Linked DNA regions of [Eubacterium] eligens ATCC 27750. The protein of the gene in region 1 interacts with the protein of each later gene in a pairwise test. Links are inferred from orthologs where the notes say so. Each region holds a gene or a part of one and is shown in the gene's direction. Other genes may lie near its edges.

Region 1 (4,276 bases):
AGTTACTGGTATAATTTCATTGTCGGAATTCAGAGTAATACTTCCAGAAGCTTCCGTTGAAATACGCTGATTGAAGCGTCTGTCACATTCTGATGCAATGCTTGCAAAAACATTAGTCGATATTTTATAGTATGCTGATGAAAAATCAGAAGCTTTATATCCGATAGTTTCTATATTAATATTCTTCCAGACTACCCGGTTCTGCGTTGACGGGTCTATGGTATAAAGATTAAATAAAATATCTTTATAAGAAGAAAAATCTATTACAGCACCTTTTGATGTAAAAGGCGCTATGAGAATGTATCCATTCTTGGATGCAACAACAGAGGAAGGCATTTCGTAGCTGACATTATCTATGGATATTTCAATTGAAATCGGCCCGCCTACGGGAATATCAGATATTAACATAATACAACTCCCTTACAATAATAATTAAATATAGAATATCATAAAATTGCTGATTAATAAACGAAAATATGTTATATTTTTTGACATAGGGAGGAGATGTTATGAGTTTTACACATTTGCATGTGCATACTGAATATTCATTGCTGGATGGCTCCAGTAAGATAAAAGAGATTACTAAACGGGCAAAGGAACTTGGCATGGACAGCCTTGCAATAACTGACCATGGTGTGATGTATGGTGTTATTGAATTTTACGAGGCGGCTAAGAAGGCAGGAATCAAGCCTGTTCTTGGCTGTGAGGTGTATGTAGCGCCGGGGTCAAGGTTTGATAAAGGCGCAGGACAGAGTGAGGATAAATATAATCACCTTGTATTGCTGGCAGAGAATAACACCGGATATCAGAATCTTATGAAGATAGTCTCAAAGGGGTTTACAGAAGGCTTTTACTATAAGCCGAGAGTAGACAAGGAAGTGTTAAGGGAATATCACGAGGGAATTATTGCTACGAGTGCGTGTCTTGCAGGTGAGGTGCAGAGATATCTGTCAAGAGGCATGTATGAGACTGCAAGAGACGCTGCCCTTGAACTTCAGGATATATTCGGAAAGGGAAATTTCTTTCTTGAATTACAGGATCACGGAATAGCAGAACAGCACTATGTCAATCCACAGCTTATGCGTATGCATAATGAGACCGGAATTGAACTGGTATGTACGAATGATGTTCATTATACTTATGCAGATGATGTAGATGCACATGATATATTATTATGTATACAGACAGGTAAGAAGCTTTCTGATGAAAACAGGATGCGATATGAGGGTGGACAGTTCTATTTAAAGTCAGAGGAAGAGATGGCGGAATTGTTCAAATACGCACCGGAAGCAGTTGAGAACACTCATAAGATAGCAGAAAGATGTAATGTTGAGATAGAATTCGGAGTTACAAAGCTGCCAGCATTTGATGTGCCTGAAGCATATGGAAAAAATTCATGGGTGTATCTTAATGCTTTATGTTATGAGGGATTAAAGAAGAGATATCCGGACAAGACCGCAGATATATGTATTGAAGATATTATAGAGCAGGCAAAAGCATCAATAGTTGCAGACAGAAAAGATGTTGTTATAAAAAGGGCAGAGGATTCGAATGATATATTCCAGAGACTTTCTTACGAGCTGTCAGTTATCTATTCAATGGGATATGTCGATTATTTCCTGATTGTGTGGGATTACATTAATTATGCCAAGACACATGATATTCCGGTTGGACCCGGACGAGGCTCAGCGGCGGGAAGTCTTGTGTCATACTGTCTTGGAATAACAACGCTTGACCCTGTTAAATACAATCTTGTATTTGAACGATTCCTGAATCCTGAGCGTGTGTCCATGCCCGATATTGACGTGGACTTTGCACCAGAAGGCAGACAGAAGGTTATTGATTATGTTATAGAAAAATATGGTAAAGAATGTGTGTGCCAGATAATCACATTTGGAACAATGGCAGCACGAGCTGTTATTAAAGATGTCGGAAGGGTTATGGATCTTCCATATGCGATGGTTGATAACATTGCGAAGATGATACCACAGAAGGTTGGAGTTACGATTGACAGTGCAATGAATGGTGACGCAGACAGGGACATTAAGCCAAATGCTGAGTTTAAGGCATTGTATGAAGCTGATGAGACAGTGAGAGATCTTATAGATAAAGCAAAGAGACTTGAAGGACTGCCAAGGCATGCTTCAGTTCATGCCTCAGGTGTTCTTATCAGTCAGAAGGATGTTGGAGAGTATGTTCCGGTTGCAGTTGGAGCGGATAATGTCAAGGTTACTCAGTTTGAGGGGCCTACTCTGGAGCATCTGGGATTGTTAAAATTCGACTTTTTAGGTCTTAGAAACTTAACTGTAATCCAACAGACTGAAAAATGTGAACAGCAGATTGACCCTGCATTTTCGGTGGATAATATACCATATAACGATAAGGCTGTATTTGAATGTATAAGTCAGGGCAAATGTGCAGGTATATTCCAGTTAGAGAGTGGCGGAATGAAAAACTTCATGAAAGAGTTAAAACCGGATTGTTTAGAGGATTTAATTGCCGGTATATCGCTTTACAGACCGGGACCAATGGATTTCATACCACAGTATATTAAAGGAAAAGAGAACGCGGGAAACATAACCTATGAATGCCCGCAGTTAGAGCCAATCTTAGAGCCGACATATGGCTGTATGGTTTATCAGGAGCAGGTTATGCAGATTGTCCGTGACCTTGCCGGATATTCGTGGGGCGGTAGTGATAATGTGCGAAGAGCAATGGCTAAGAAAAAGCTTGATGTAATGGAGCAGGAACGTCAGAATTTCGTATATGGTAATGAGGCTAACGGAGTACCAGGCTGTATTAAGAATGGCATAAGTGAACAGACTGCCAATAAGATATATGATGAGATGATGGATTTTGCAAAATACGCATTTAACAAATCACATGCGGCATGCTATGCGGTTGTGGCATACCAGACAGCATATCTGAAAGTACATTTTCCTGTACAGTATATGGCATGGCTGATATCAAGTGTAACTGATAAAACAAGTAAGGTCGCAGAATATATTCTTGCAGCTAGAGAGATGGGAATTAGTATTCTTCCTGTTGATGTCAATAAATCAGTTGCTGATTTCGGTGTTGAAGGTAAGAATATAAGGTTTGGATTTAATGCGGTAAAGAGTATGGGAAGACCTACAATTACTGCGATTATTGAAGAAAGAACCAATAATGGCGATTTTCACTCCATGCAGGATTTTATTACAAGGATGGCAGGGGTAATTAATAAGAGAACAGTGGAACATCTTATACTTGCAGGTGCATTTGACACATTTGGTAATACAAGACGGGGCATGATGAATGTCTATGAGAGAATGATTGATAGTGCTGTTAAGCAGAATAAAGATGCTATTTCAGGACAAATGTCACTATTTGATTTCGCAAGTGAAGAGGATAAACAGAGTCTTGAAATGAGAGTTCCTGATATTCAGGAGTTTGAAAAGGAGGATCTGCTTGAACGGGAAAAAGAAGTTCTCGGTGTATATGTAACAGGACATCCGCTGGATGAATATACTGGTATGTGGGAGAAGCATATTTCTGCGAGAAGTACAGATTTTCTTATTGATGAGGAAACCGGACAGGCAAAGCTTATGAACGGCTCAAAGCAGACAATAGGTGGTCTTATAAGTAATATTAAGGTTATTACTACCGGTTCAGGACAGCAGATGGCGTACCTTACAATAGAAGATTTTGTTGGAAGCGTTGAGGTAATTATGTTTCCAAGAAATTATGAAAAATATAAAAGATTTTTTGATACGACCAACAAAGTATTTATTACAGGAAGAATACAGGCAGATGCCGATAAACCAGCAAGACTTATGGCAGACAGTGTTGTGAGCTTTGACAGTGTTCCAAGAAGATTGTGGCTTAGGTTTGACAGTCTTGCTGAGTATGAGACACACAGGGATGAGCTTGCTGATATTTTCAAAGAATCGGACGGTAAAGACACAGTCACAATATATTGTGTGGCAGAAAAACAGAGAATAGTGCTTCCTCAGAGTCAGTGCGTGAAGGTGACATCAGACCTGCTTTATATTCTTAAGAGTAAATATGGTGAGAAAAATGTTGCTACAACATAAATTTTAATTAACATTGGTAAAAAATTATCAAAAAAAGAAGATTTTTCTTTTATAATGTGGTAACATAAAACAGAAAATAATATTAAGAGATAAGAAAGGGGAAGTTATGGCAAAGGAAATTAAAACAATCGGCGTATTAACAAGTGGTGGAGATGCTCCAGGCATGAATGCTGCTATCCGTGCAGTTGTAAGAACTGCTT
Region 2 (3,087 bases), on another replicon or contig:
CAGACGGGTGAGAAGCCTGTGATTTTGGTGGCAAAGCACCATAATGAAACCAGTTTTTAAAGATTTGAGTTATTGAGGAACCTTCGGTGGGAAGGTTCCTCTTTTACATTAAGGAGAATTATGAAGTATAAAATACAGAATACAAGAATGCTGAGTCCAACAGAATTATTAACGATATTGTGTAAAAGTGCAAAATTGTATTCAGAGTATGCAGATACTACTTTATTATTTATATTTAGAGAAAAAAAGTCAGATGTATATGATTATTATGAAGTAAGATATGGAAAAAATAATTTTATGCATCTGGCAGGAATTAAAAGCGAAACATTGAGTGCGACAGCATTTTATGAGGCTTGTGAAAAGCAAATAATAAAAAGAGAAGATTGTAAACCAAGAAGAGATTCAAATACTATGTATGCAAAAGCAGCTGTTATGGAACAGATGTTGAATTTGCGAAACAGCAAGTGTTATAAGATAGGCGCAAAAGATTTGGTGACGCGGTATAATGATTTTGAAATGGCTACAGGTAATGAATGTGGAGTAATCGGGTATGATTCAAGGATAAAGAAAAAAGGAACGCAGATTGTGGACAATACCAAAGTCCCGATTCCAACTACATTATTGAATAATCCTATTACAGCTTATTGTACAAGACCACAGAAAATAATGTTTATTCTGCAGAAATATGAGGGAGAGAGTACATATAATAAATTATTTTATGAAATAAAGAAAGACTTGTTTCAAACAGAGAAAGAGTTCTTTTCAGATGAATTAAAAAAATTAATAACAATGTAGTATCAACTACAATTAAAATATCGTATAGAATAAGGAGGACACATTTACATGAAAGAGTTAAGTAACAGATCAGCAAATTTTACAGACTCTGTCATCAGAAGAATGACAAGAGTTGCTAATAAATATGGTGCAGTTAATTTATCACAGGGATTTCCTGATTTTGACCCACCAAAGGCTATAACAGACAGGCTTGCAAGAGTTGCAGGCGAAGGACCTCATCAGTATGCATTGACATGGGGAGCTAAGAATTTCAGAGATGCAGTTGCTAAGAAATATGAACATTTTTCTGGTGTTAAGATTGACCCTGAGACAGAGATTGTTGTCACATGCGGAAGTACAGAGGCAATGATGGCTACAATGCTTAGTATTATTAATCCGGGTGACAAGGTTGTAATATTCTCGCCTTTTTATGAGAATTACGGTGCAGATACAATTCTTTCAGGCGCAGAGCCGATATATGTTCCATTAGTTCCACCAGAATTTCATTTTGATAAGGAAAAGTTAGAAGATGCATTCAGACAGGGCGCTAAGGCATTAATTCTGTGTAATCCTTCCAACCCATGCGGTAAGGTGTTTACAATGGAGGAAATGCAGACAATTGCTGAACTTGCTAAGAAATATGACGCATATGTTGTTACAGATGAAGTGTATGAGCATATTGTGTATGCACCTAATAAGCATATTTACATGCAGTCGCTTGAGGGCATGAGAGAAAGAACGATAGTGTGCAATTCGCTGTCTAAGACATACTCAATAACAGGCTGGAGATTAGGTTATGTTATTGCTAACCCACAGATAATCGACAGAGTTAAAAAGGTACATGATTTCCTTACAGTTGGTGCAGCCGCACCATTGATGGAGGCAGCAGTTGTGGGATTAGAGTTTGGTGATGGCTATTATGATGAACTTGCCGCACATTATGCACATATGAAAGAGGTATTTGTAGGCGGTCTTAAGAAGCTGGGATTAAAATACACAGACCCACAGGGGGCATATTATGTGCTTGTTGATGTGAGTGAATTCGGAGTTAAAGATGATGTGAAGTTCTGCGAATGGATGGCACAGTTCGTTGGTGTGGCGGCAGTTCCGGGGTCAAGCTTTTTCAGGGAAGATGTGCATAATCTTGTTAGATTTCATTTTGCAAAGCAGGACGATACACTTAATGAAGCAATAAAGAGACTGGCAACACTTAAAGAAAAAGCGATTAATGCCAAGAATGTGGACTGGAGATAATTCATGGAAATATACTTAAAACCGATAATTTCAGCGTGTTATGTGTTCCCGGTTCTTGCCGTGCTTTTCACACTGCCATATATAATATACGAATATCATAAATATGGCTCAATACTTGTAATAAGAACAGGGGTTGTGTACACATTTATATTCTACATGCTTACCTCATATTTTATGACAGTGCTTCCGCTGCCTCCGATTGATTCAGTGACACCGGATTCGGCATGTATGCTGTTGGTGCCATTTGACGCAGTAAGAAGAGTTGTTGCTACTGTGAATATTACTTTATCGAATCCGGCAACATATATTAATCTGTTCAAATGTGGTGACTTCTGGCAGATTGCTTTCAATATTCTGCTGTTAGTGCCATTTGGTGTGTATCTGAGATACTATTTTAAGAGAAAATGGTGGCAGGTGCTTATAATGTCATTCTGCTACAGCCTGTTTTTTGAGCTTACGCAGTTGTCAGGCTTGTATGGAATATATCCTTATCCATACAGATTCTTTGAAGTGGACGATCTGATATGTAACACACTTGGAGGAATGGTGGGCTTCTGGGTTGCGCCGGCGGTTGTTTTCATGCTTCCAAAGCGTGACAGAATGGATGAGGTTGCTTACAACAGAGGACAGATTGTGTCGGAATTCAGAAGAATAATAGCATGGGCGTTGGATATGCTTGTGATAATGGCTCCGGTTGCCGTATTTTTTGCAATAGATAAAGAAAAGTTTATGAATGCTGTGTACGATGTAAGATATCTGGTTGTCATAGCTGTATATATAGTTATTGCATTTACAATAGTTACAGCAGTTACTAAGGGAAGAACTATAGGCAAGGCACTTGTTAATATAAGACTAGTGAGGGCAGAGAGCAAGAAAAGAGATAATAAGGCTGCTGATTACGAAGCTGAGAATATTGAGGCTGATACTCACAGGAGAGTGAATGTTTTCAGGCTTATGGGAAGATATTTTATTCTGTATGTTTTAAGCCTGCCTTCTCCTGTATATGCATATAATCTTTATCATGTGGCACTTAAGGCTTATGGGTGGAGATTCTCTGTC
Region 3 (2,981 bases), 1.4 Mb from region 1 along the record:
TTGGCGGTGAGGAACTTATTCCTAAGATCCAGAACGATAACTGGTTCGAGTTCGACGTTGTTGTTGCAACTCCAGATATGATGGGTGTTGTTGGTCGTCTTGGTCGTGTACTTGGTCCTAAGGGATTAATGCCAAACCCTAAGGCTGGTACAGTTACTATGGATGTAACAAAAGCTGTTAATGATATCAAGGCTGGTAAGATCGAGTACAGACTTGACAAGACTAATATCATTCACGTGCCAATTGGTAAGGCTTCATTCACAGAGGAGCAGTTATCAGACAACTTCCAGGCTATTATGGATGCAATCGTTAAGGCTAAGCCATCTTCACTTAAGGGAGCTTATCTTAGAAGTGTAGTTCTTACTTCTACTATGGGACCTGGTGTTAAGTTAAGCACAGCCAAGTATGTGGGTTAATCAGATTTTTGATTAAAAACGGTTGACATTAATATATTTTGATAGTATACTATCAGCTTGTGAGCAGCGTTTTGCTGTTAACATAATATTTTGCCGTAGACAGCAGGTCCGGATTCAGTATTACTGATGACGGTTAAAGGTAACACGCCTACCGAGGATTTAAGGATTTGATTAATTATTCCCTCTCTGTCTTAGGCAGAGAGGGTTTTGTTTGTAGGGAAACTATAGACGAATAATCTTCACTTAGGCAAAATCGCTTCTATATGAAGCAAGAATCTAACAGGAGGTAATTATTCATGGCTATTTTAAAGAATGTAGGCCTTAAGACATCTACTATCGATGAGATCAAAGATAACTTTGATGGCGCTCAGGGCGTTGTTGTAGTTAACTACAGCGGTCTTACAGTAGAGCAGGATACACAGCTTCGTAAGCAGTTAAGAGAAGCTGGTGTAGTTTATAAGGTTTATAAGAACACTTTAGTAAAGAGAGTTGTTGCTGGAACAGAGTTCGAGCCAATCGCTGATACTCTTGAAGGAACTAACGCTATTGCATTCTGTAAGACAGATGCTACAGCACCTGCAAGAATCTTAGCTAACTTCGCTAAGACAGCTGATGCTCTTGAGTTAAAGTGTGGCGTTGTTGAAGGAACATTCTACGATGCAGCAGGTATCGCTACAATCGCTACTATCCCTTCAAGAGAGGAACTTCTTTCAAAGTTACTTGGAAGTATCCAGTCACCTATTACAAACTTTGCTCGTGTTATTAAGCAGATTGCTGAGAAGAACGAGGAAGTTGCTTAATCAGTTTAACACTGAATTAACTATGAAAGCAGCATAGATGCTCTTTCAATTTTAGAATAATATTAAAAAGGAGATTATAATAATGACAACACAGGAAATCATTGAAGTTATTAAAGGTTTATCAGTATTAGAGCTTAACGATTTAGTTAAGGCTTGTGAAGAAGAATTTGGCGTATCTGCAGCAGCAGGCGTTGTAGTTGCAGCAGCAGGTGCTGGCGCAGCAGCAGCTGAAGAGAAGACAGAATTTGATGTAGAGCTTACAGAAGCTGGAGATCAGAAGGTTAAGGTTATCAAGGTTGTTCGTGAAATCACAGGTCTTGGATTAAAGGAAGCTAAGGACGTTGTTGATGGCGCACCTAAGGTTGTTAAGGAGCAGGCTTCTAAGGAAGAGGCTGAGGAAATCAAGAAGAAGCTCGAAGAAGTTGGAGCTAAGGTTACTCTTAAGTAATTCACTTGATTGTTCTAATGAATATAATAAGAAAGACAGCGGGCCTTCACGGCTCCTGTCTTTTCTTTTTTCTATAAATCACATCTTTATTTTATTATGCCAGCTATGGTAGAAACACTATTATCTTTATACAATTCTAAATATTCATGGAAATTTTTTAAAAATCCCTTGACATATATATATCTTTGATGTACTATGGACAATGCACTATTGTGGTAAATTGTGCTTATTCTTTGCACATTTACTGATAATGTAATATATTAATGTGAAGAAAACTAAGGGGTGAAACGTCAATGGAGAAAAACAGATTACGCCCAATAACGTCGGGCAAGGCAATGCGTATGAGTTTCTCAAGACAGAAAGAAGTTCTTGAGATGCCTAACCTTATTGAGGTGCAGAAGGATTCTTACCAGTGGTTTTTGAATGAAGGCTTGAAAGAGGTCTTTGATGACATATCTCCAATTGCAGACTATAATGGAAGATTAAGTCTGGAATTCGTAGATTTTGCGTTATGTGAAGACGAAGTTAAGTATTCAATTGAAGAGTGTAAAGAAAGAGATGCTACATATGCAGCGCCTCTTAAGGTTACAGTAAGACTTCATAACAAAGAGACAGAAAGCATCAGCGAGCATGAGATTTTCATGGGAGACCTGCCATTAATGACTAAGACAGGTACATTTGTAATTAATGGTGCTGAACGAGTTATTGTCAGCCAGTTGGTACGTTCACCTGGTATTTATTATGATATACAGAAAGATAAGTATGGTAAGATTTTCTTGTACAGCTGTCAGGTAATTCCTAACAGAGGTGCATGGTTAGAGTATGAAACAGATGCTAATGATATATTCTATGTTAAGGTTGACCGTAATAAGAAGGTTCCTATTACTGTTCTTATCAGAGCATTAGGATTTGGTACTAATGCGGAGATTCTTGATATTTTTGGTGAGGAACCTAAGCTTCTTGCTACTATGGAGAAGGATACTTCTACTAACTATCAGGAAGGTATTCTTGAACTTTATAAGAAGTTAAGACCAGGAGAACCATTATCTGTAGAGAGTGCTGAAGCACTTATTTCAGGTATGTTCTTTGACCCAAGAAGATATGATCTTGCACACGTAGGAAGATATAAGTTTAATAAGAAGCTTTCTTTCAAGAGCAGAATTACAGGACAGGTTCTTGCTGAGGATGTTGTTGATGAGAACGGAACTGTTATTGCAACAGCAGGTGAGAAGCTTACAAGAGAATCAGCACAGGCTATTCAGGATGCAGCTGTTCCTTCAGTATTCATTACTGTAGAAGTTAAGGCTGCTGATGGTA

The links.
Region 2: the proteins of EUBELI_RS08085 (region 1) and EUBELI_RS13110 interact in binary tests that used the Escherichia coli proteins (3 or more experiments, as listed by UniProt). The link is inferred for [Eubacterium] eligens ATCC 27750 from one-to-one orthologs.
Region 3: the proteins of EUBELI_RS08085 (region 1) and rplL interact in binary tests that used the Escherichia coli proteins (3 or more experiments, as listed by UniProt). The link is inferred for [Eubacterium] eligens ATCC 27750 from one-to-one orthologs.

What each region holds. Positions count from the first base shown.
Region 1 is NC_012778.1:1,739,997-1,744,272, reverse strand. What follows is about bases 161-4,276. They hold EUBELI_RS08085 (DNA polymerase III subunit alpha), read left to right. Parts: upstream 161-509; coding sequence 510-4,076; downstream 4,077-4,276. Other genes in these bases: pfkA (6-phosphofructokinase), read left to right, coding at 4,183-4,276; EUBELI_RS08090 (PilZ domain-containing protein), read right to left, coding at 161-408. Also shown: more of EUBELI_RS08090, read right to left, coding at 1-160. UniProt on the Escherichia coli protein: DNA polymerase III is a complex, multichain enzyme responsible for most of the replicative synthesis in bacteria. This DNA polymerase also exhibits 3' to 5' exonuclease activity. The alpha chain is the DNA polymerase catalytic subunit.
Region 2 is NC_012780.1:570,221-573,307, reverse strand. What follows is about bases 9-2,935. They hold EUBELI_RS13110 (pyridoxal phosphate-dependent aminotransferase), read left to right. Parts: upstream 9-843; coding sequence 844-2,028; downstream 2,029-2,935. Other genes in these bases: EUBELI_RS13105 (VanZ family protein), read left to right, coding at 2,032-2,935; EUBELI_RS13115 (PBECR4 domain-containing protein), read left to right, coding at 121-795. Outside these bases: more of EUBELI_RS13105, read left to right, coding at 2,936-3,087. UniProt on the Escherichia coli protein: Shows aminotransferase activity with methionine and histidine as substrates, and to a lesser extent also with phenylalanine.
Region 3 is NC_012778.1:309,266-312,246, forward strand. What follows is about bases 161-2,981. They hold rplL (50S ribosomal protein L7/L12), read left to right. Parts: upstream 161-1,298; coding sequence 1,299-1,664; downstream 1,665-2,981. Other genes in these bases: rplA (50S ribosomal protein L1), read left to right, coding at 161-416; rplJ (50S ribosomal protein L10), read left to right, coding at 713-1,216; rpoB (DNA-directed RNA polymerase subunit beta), read left to right, coding at 1,958-2,981. Outside these bases: more of rplA, read left to right, coding at 1-160. UniProt on the Escherichia coli protein: The binding site for several of the GTPase factors involved in protein synthesis (IF-2, EF-Tu, EF-G and RF3). Is thus essential for accurate translation.